DNA from 2 places in the Streptomyces sp. NPDC088762 genome. Region 2 is predicted to be linked to the other one. Evidence: riboswitches for the same ligand, from Rfam matches in the RefSeq annotation. Region 2 holds a riboswitch; the other holds the start of a gene.
The links. Region 2 has a riboswitch for glycine ahead of gcvT (glycine cleavage system aminomethyltransferase GcvT). Riboswitches for the same ligand answer to the same signal wherever they lie in the genome.
Positions count from the first base shown of each region.

Region 1: linked by a shared signal. The riboswitch ahead of gcvP (aminomethyl-transferring glycine dehydrogenase) and the one ahead of gcvT (glycine cleavage system aminomethyltransferase GcvT) in region 2 are both predicted to bind glycine.

Region 1 covers NZ_JBIVKT010000005.1:9,513-12,910, forward strand. Annotated here, with positions in the region: gene ACIP5M_RS14260 (DNA polymerase IV) at 1-890, shown strand, start outside; gene ACIP5M_RS14265 (PRC-barrel domain-containing protein) at 900-1,268, opposite strand; glycine riboswitch at 1,381-1,479, shown strand; gene gcvP (aminomethyl-transferring glycine dehydrogenase) at 1,674-3,398, shown strand, end outside.
Region 2 covers NZ_JBIVKT010000007.1:230,281-233,678, reverse strand. Annotated here, with positions in the region: gene ACIP5M_RS19030 (enhanced serine sensitivity protein SseB) at 1-217, opposite strand, end outside; gene ACIP5M_RS19025 (AAA family ATPase) at 582-1,226, opposite strand; glycine riboswitch at 1,432-1,535, shown strand; gene gcvT (glycine cleavage system aminomethyltransferase GcvT) at 1,700-2,815, shown strand; gene gcvH (glycine cleavage system protein GcvH) at 2,928-3,311, shown strand; gene glyA (serine hydroxymethyltransferase) at 3,326-3,398, shown strand, end outside.

The DNA of each region.
Region 1 (3,398 bases), on a different contig from region 2:
GCGAGCACCTGCGCCGCGCCGGGATCACCACGGTGGGGGAACTGGCGGAGGCCGGCGAGGACGAGCTGGTCCGGATGCTGGGGCGCTCGCACGGTGTGGGCCTGTACCGGATGGCGCTGGGGCTGGACGACCGGCCGGTGGTCGCGGAGCGGGACGCGAAGTCGGTGTCGGTGGAGGACACCTTCGACGTGGACCTGCACGACCGGGTGCGGATCCGGGGTGAGGTGCAGCGGCTCGCCGACAGGTGCGTGCAGCGGCTGAGGGGGTCCGGGCATTCGGGGCGCACCATCGTGCTCAAGGTGCGGCGGTACGACTTCTCCACCTTGACGAGGTCGGAGACCCTGCGGGGGCCCACGGACGATCCGGCGGTGGTGCGGGAGGCCGCCGCGCGGCTGCTGGAGGGCGTGGACACCACGGGCGGGGTGCGGCTGCTGGGGGTGGGGGTGACCGGGCTGGCGGACTACACCCAGGAGGACCTGTTCGCGCAGGCGCTGGCCGCGGAGACGCCGGGCACCGGGACGGCAGCCGTGGAGGACGGGGAACGGGAAGGCGAAGGGGCCCAGGGCCCGGAGCCGGGCGGGGGCACCGCCGGCCCAGGCGGGGGCGCGCCGGCGGCACCGGGGCAGGCCGCGGGGCCGGAGAGCCGCCCAGGGGGGCCCGGCGCGTCCGAGCCGGCGCCCGAGCGGCGCTGGCCGGCCGGGAGCGACGTACGGCATGCGGTGTACGGCCCCGGGTGGGTGCAGGGCAGCGGGGTCGGGCGGGTGACCGTACGGTTCGAGGAGCCCGGATCGCCGCCCGGCCGGGTGCGGACCTTCCGGGTGGAGGACCCCGACCTCGAGCCGTCCGATCCGCTGCCGCTGGTGGGGGACGCGAAGCCGGACCTTCCCTAGGTGGTGCCGTCAGGTCGTGTCGTCGCCCGCCAGGTGGCCGAAGTCGCGCTGGAAGTCCGTCGGGAGGGTCACGTCGAGGCCGTAGTGGTGGTAGAGCTGGAGCTCCTGTTCGGGGGAGAGGTGGCGGCCGACGCCGAAGTCCGGGGCGTCCTTGATCAAGGAGCGGTCGAAGGGCACCCGGAGGGTGTCGCCCACGAGCTCGCTGGGCTCCAGCGGCACGAAGGCGTCCCGGCTGAACAGGCCCGTGCGGACGGCGGCCCATTCCGGGACGCCCGTGGCATCGTCGAGGTAGACCTCGTCGACGGTGCCGATCTTGGTGCCGTTGCGGTCGAACGCCTTGCGGCCGATCAGGCTGCGCGGATCGATGTCGGTCTGCACGGTCCCTCCAAATGGTCGCAACTCCTCCGTAAGCACTACAGAAGTGCATATCGGGAAAGCAGGCCACTCGGGGAGCGTCCAGATCCTCGCTGGTAGGCTGGGTGATGGCTGTCGACCCTGTGCGGGAGAGTCCTCCGAGTGAGCGTGACGGAGGCGCCGAAGGAGCAAATCCTCCCCGGAATCTCTCAGGCATACGTACCGCACGGACGAGGCCACTCTGGAAAGCAGGGGCGGGTACCGGGCGCAGTGCCGGTTCCCCTCCTCACCGACGGTGAAAGCCGGACCGCACGGGTGTTCCCCGTGGGGCCCGGTGAAACTCTCAGGTTGAGATGACAGAGGGGGAGGCCGTCCGGGTGCCCGCGCCGTGGTGCCCCTCGCAGGTCATACGACCAGGAGGCCTCCGTCATGACCGCCAACCGCATTCCGCTCTCCCAGCTGGAGCGAGGCATCCCCTTCGAGCAGCGCCACATCGGCCCGGATGCCGAAGCGCAGGCCAAGATGCTCGCCCAGGTGGGTTACGGCTCGCTGGACGAGCTGACCGCCGCGGCGGTGCCGGACGTCATCAAGACCGCCGAAGCGCTGAACCTGCCCGAGGCGCGCACCGAGGCCGAGGTGCTGGCCGAGCTGCGCTCGCTCGCCGACCGCAACCAGGTCCTCTCCTCGATGATCGGTCTCGGCTACTACGGGACCTTCACCCCGCCGGTGATCCTCCGCAACGTCATGGAGAACCCGGCCTGGTACACGGCGTACACGCCCTACCAGCCCGAGATCTCGCAGGGCCGCCTCGAAGCGCTGCTGAACTTCCAGACCGTCGTCGCCGACCTCACCGGACTGCCGACCTCCGGTGCCTCGCTGCTCGACGAGGGCACCGCGGCCGCCGAGGCCATGTCCCTCGCCCGCCGCGTGGGCAAGGTCAAGGACGGTGTCTTCCTGATCGACGCCGACGCGCTGCCGCAGACCATCGCCGTGATCGAGACCCGCGCCGAGCCGACCGGTGTCGAGGTCGTCGTCGCCGACCTGAGCGAGGGCATCCCGGCCGAGATCGCCGAGCGCGGTGTCTTCGGCGTCCTGATCCAGTACCCGGGTGCCTCCGGTGCCGTGCGGGACATCAAGCCGCTGATCGACCAGGCGCACGGGCTCGGTGCCATCGTCACCGTCTCGGCCGACCTGCTCGCCCTGACCCTGCTGACCTCCCCGGGCGAGCTGGGCGCGGACATCGCGGTGGGCACCACGCAGCGCTTCGGCGTTCCGATGGGCTTCGGCGGACCGCACGCCGGCTACATGGCCGTCCAGGCCAAGCACGCCCGCTCGCTGCCGGGCCGCCTCGTCGGCGTCTCCGTGGACGCGGACGGCAACAAGGCGTACCGCCTGGCGCTGCAGACCCGTGAGCAGCACATCCGCCGCGAGAAGGCCACCAGCAACATCTGCACCGCGCAGGTGCTGCTGGCCGTCATGGCCGCCATGTACGCCGTCTACCACGGCCCGGACGGCCTGCGGACGATCGCCCGCCGGACCCACCGCTACGCGGCCCTGCTCGCCGCGGGTCTCCGGGCCGGCGGCGTGGAGATCGTCCACGGCGCGTACTTCGACACGATCACGGCCCGTGTGCCGGGCCGTGCGGCGGAGGTCGTCGCCGCAGCCCGCGAGGGCGGGGTCAACCTGTACCAGGCCGACGCCGACCACGTCTCGGTCTCCTGCGACGAGACCACCCTGCGCGCCGACATCGAGGCCGTCTGGACCGCCTTCGGCGTGAGCGCCGACATCGAGGCGCTCGACGAGACCACGGCGGACACCCTTCCCGAGGGCCTGCTGCGCTCGGACGCGTACCTGACCCACCCGGTCTTCCACCAGCACCGCTCCGAGACCGCCATGCTGCGCTACCTGCGCAAGCTCTCGGACAAGGACTACGCGCTGGACCGCGGCATGATCCCGCTGGGCTCCTGCACCATGAAGCTCAACGCGACCACCGAGATGGAGCCGGTGACCTGGCCCGAGTTCGGCCAGCTGCACCCGTTCGCCCCGGTCGAGCAGGCCGAGGGGTACCTCACGCTCATCAACGAGCTGGAGGAACGTCTCTGCGAGGTCACCGGCTACGACAAGGTCTCCATCCAGCCGAACGCCGGTTCGCAG
Region 2 (3,398 bases):
GGGCCTCGGAGCTGTACACCGGGACGTACGCCGCCCCGGCGATCTCCATCGTGGGGAGGGTCAGCGCGCCCTGCTCGGGGCCGCCGCCGGCGGGCAGGGGCACCCACACCTGGCTCCGCCCGAGCACCTCGAGGATCCGCCCGCCGGCATCCGGCTGCCCCAGCGCCGCCCCGAGCACCTGCTCCAGCTCATTCCCCGGCCAGCCGCTGCCCTGCATGTCCGTGCCTCCGTGATCCCGCCGCGTGTCGCCCCGCAGGGTACCGGCCCGGTCCGCGGCACCGCCGCCGGGGCCGCCCGTCCGCGTCCGACCGCGCCGCCGTCTCCTGGGGCTCCGCCCCAGACCCCGCGCCTCAAACGCCGGCGGGGCTGGATTTGGCTCCCGCCCCCTCCGCGAGGCCAGGCCGAACAAGTGCGGCGCCGCTCCTGGGGCTCCGCCCCAGACCCCGCGCCTCAAACGCCGGCGAGGCTGGTTTTGCCTCCTGCCGCCTTTCACTTGCAGGCCTACGCCGGCCACCTCCAGCTCCGCCGGCGTTTGAGGCGCGGGTCCGGGCAGGGCCCGGCAGCGGCGCCGCAGCCGGACGTCAGGGGTGGAACGCGATGCGCGTCACGGCGGCGGCCGAGCGGCGGTCCAGGAGGGTGGCCGAGGCGCAGCCCGGCGGAGGATGGCCGGCCTCCGCGGAGCGGAGCAGGCGGGTCACCGCCCCCCGGTGGCGGGCGAAGGCGTACGCCGAGACCCCGCGCCCCCGCGCCGCCTGGCCGGCCAGGGCCTCCTCGGGGCTGGTGTCCAGGAGCAGCAGGTGCAGCGCCCGGCCCCGGCGGCGCGCGGCCGCCGCGAGCAGGCTCCGTACCCAGGTCTGCGTACCGCAGTCGTGCACGACGACCGAGGCGCCGGAGCGCAGCGTGCGCCACAAGCCCCAGTAGTGGGCGGCCCGGACCAGCGGGCGGTAGACGGCGTAGGGCACCGCCCCCGGCATCCTCCGCTCCCAGCGCTCGCGCGTGTCCTGGGAGTCGATGGCTCCGCCCTCGGCCGCCGCCCGCTTGATCAGCGTGCTCTTGCCGCCTCCCGGCAGGCCGGACACCACGACGATGTCCCCCGCGGCGAAGCCCAGCCGCTGCGGCCCCCGCACCCCCGGTCCGCGGAGGTCGCGCACCGGGCCGGCCGCCGCGCTCCGCACGCGCGGACCCCGCTGCGCCGGAACCGCGTCCACGGTCCCCGCAGCCGTCACCGCTCCGAATCTCCGCACAGCGTTCGCCTCCCCCGAATCGGGCCCGCAGGACCCTTGCCCACTGAGTGTAAAGAGACGGTAATCCGGCAGGCCCGGTTCCGGTCCGGCCGCTTGAGGACCGCACGAACTTTCGGGGCCGCACCACCGATCACCGCCGTGGCGTGCAATGATGTGCGCCATCTGGACCAACTGCATACCGGCCGCTTGAATCCGCGCGGGAGAGTCCCGGCACGCCGCAAGGCCGTGCGCGGGCGCCGAAGGAGCAAGAACCTCCCTTGAATCTCTCAGGCCCCGTACCGCGTGGATGAGGCAGATCTGAAAAGCGAGCTGCGCGTCGGCGCAGGCTCCACCCAAGGTGCAAGCCGAGGACCCCTGACGACCGGGGGAACTCCTGGCGAACCTCTCAGGTTCCGATGACAGATGGGGAGGACCCTCCTCGTCATGTCATGCCCTGGGACCCGGGAGCCACACCCATGAGCACTGCCCCCCGTCTGACCGCCCTCGATGCGGTGCACCGTTCGCTCGGTGCCACCATGACCGACTTCGCGGGCTGGGACATGCCGCTGCGGTACGGCAGCGAGCGCGACGAGCACAACGCCGTCCGCACCAAGGCCGGTCTCTTCGACCTGTCCCACATGGGTGAGATCACGCTCACCGGCCCCGAAGCGGTCAAGGCCCTCGACTACGCGCTGGTCGGCAACATCTCCACCGTCGGCGTCGGCCGCGCCCGCTACACGCACATCTGCCAGGAGGACGGCGGGATCGTCGACGACCTGATCGTCTACCGCCTGGGCGAGACCGAGTACATGGTCGTCGCCAACGCCTCCAACGCCCAGGTGGTGCTGGACGCGCTCACCGAGCGCGCCGCCGGCTTCGACACCGAGGTCCGCGACGACCGCGACGCCTACGCGCTGATCGCCGTCCAGGGCCCCGAGTCCCCCGGCATCCTGGCCTCCCTCACCGACGCCGACCTGGACGGGCTGAAGTACTACGCCGGCCTGCCGGGCACCGTCGCGGGCGCGCCCGCGCTGATCGCCCGTACCGGCTACACCGGCGAGGACGGCTTCGAGCTGTTCGTCTCCCCCGAGCACGCCGTCGAGCTGTGGCAGGCGCTGACCAAGGCCGGCGAGGGCGTGGGCCTGGTCCCGGCCGGCCTGTCCTGCCGCGACACCCTGCGCCTGGAAGCGGGCATGCCGCTGTACGGGCACGAGCTGAGCACCTCCCTCACCCCCTTCGACGCCGGTCTGGGCCGTGTCGTGAAGTTCGAGAAGGAGGGCGACTTCGTCGGCCGCGCCGCGCTGGAGGCCGCCGCCGAGCGCGCCGCGACCAACCCGCCGCGCAAGCTGGTCGGCCTGGTCGCCGAGGGCCGCCGCGTCCCGCGCGCCGGCTTCCCGGTCGTCGCCGGCGGTCAGGTCATCGGCGAGGTCACCTCCGGCGCCCCCTCCCCGACGCTGGGCAAGCCGATCGCGATGGCGTACGTGGACGCGGCGCACGCCGCGCCCGGCGCCTCCGGCGTCGGCGTCGACATTCGCGGTACGCATGAGCCGTACGAGGTCGTGGCGCTGCCGTTCTACAAGCGGCAGAAGTAGTCCCGCACACGACCCCGCCGTCCGGGCGCCCCTGCGGGGCCCGTGCGGCGCGCCGTCTCAGTACCCAAGACCGCTGTTCGATCCACTCCCCCGCATCCAGGAGAATCAGGCCATGAGCAACCCCGAGAAGCTGCGTTTCAGCAAGGAGCACGAGTGGCTGTCGGCCGCCGAGGACGGCGTCGCGACGGTCGGCATCACCGAGTTCGCGGCCAACGCGCTCGGTGACGTCGTCTACGCCCAGCTCCCCGAGGTAGGCGACACGGTGACCGCGGGCGAGACCTGCGGCGAGCTGGAGTCGACCAAGTCGGTCAGCGACCTCTACTCCCCCGTCACCGGTGAGGTCGTCGAGTTCAACCAGGACGTCGTGGACGACCCGGCCCTGGTGAACACCGCCCCGTTCGAGGGTGGCTGGCTGTTCAAGGTGCGCATCGCGGAGGAGCCGGCCGACCTGCTCTCCGCGGAGGAGTACGCCGCGCTCACCCACTCCGACAACTGACCCAGGGAACCCTGATGTCCGTGCTGAACACCCCTCTCCACGAGCTCGACCCCGACGTCGCCGCCGCCGTCGACGCCGAGCTCGTGC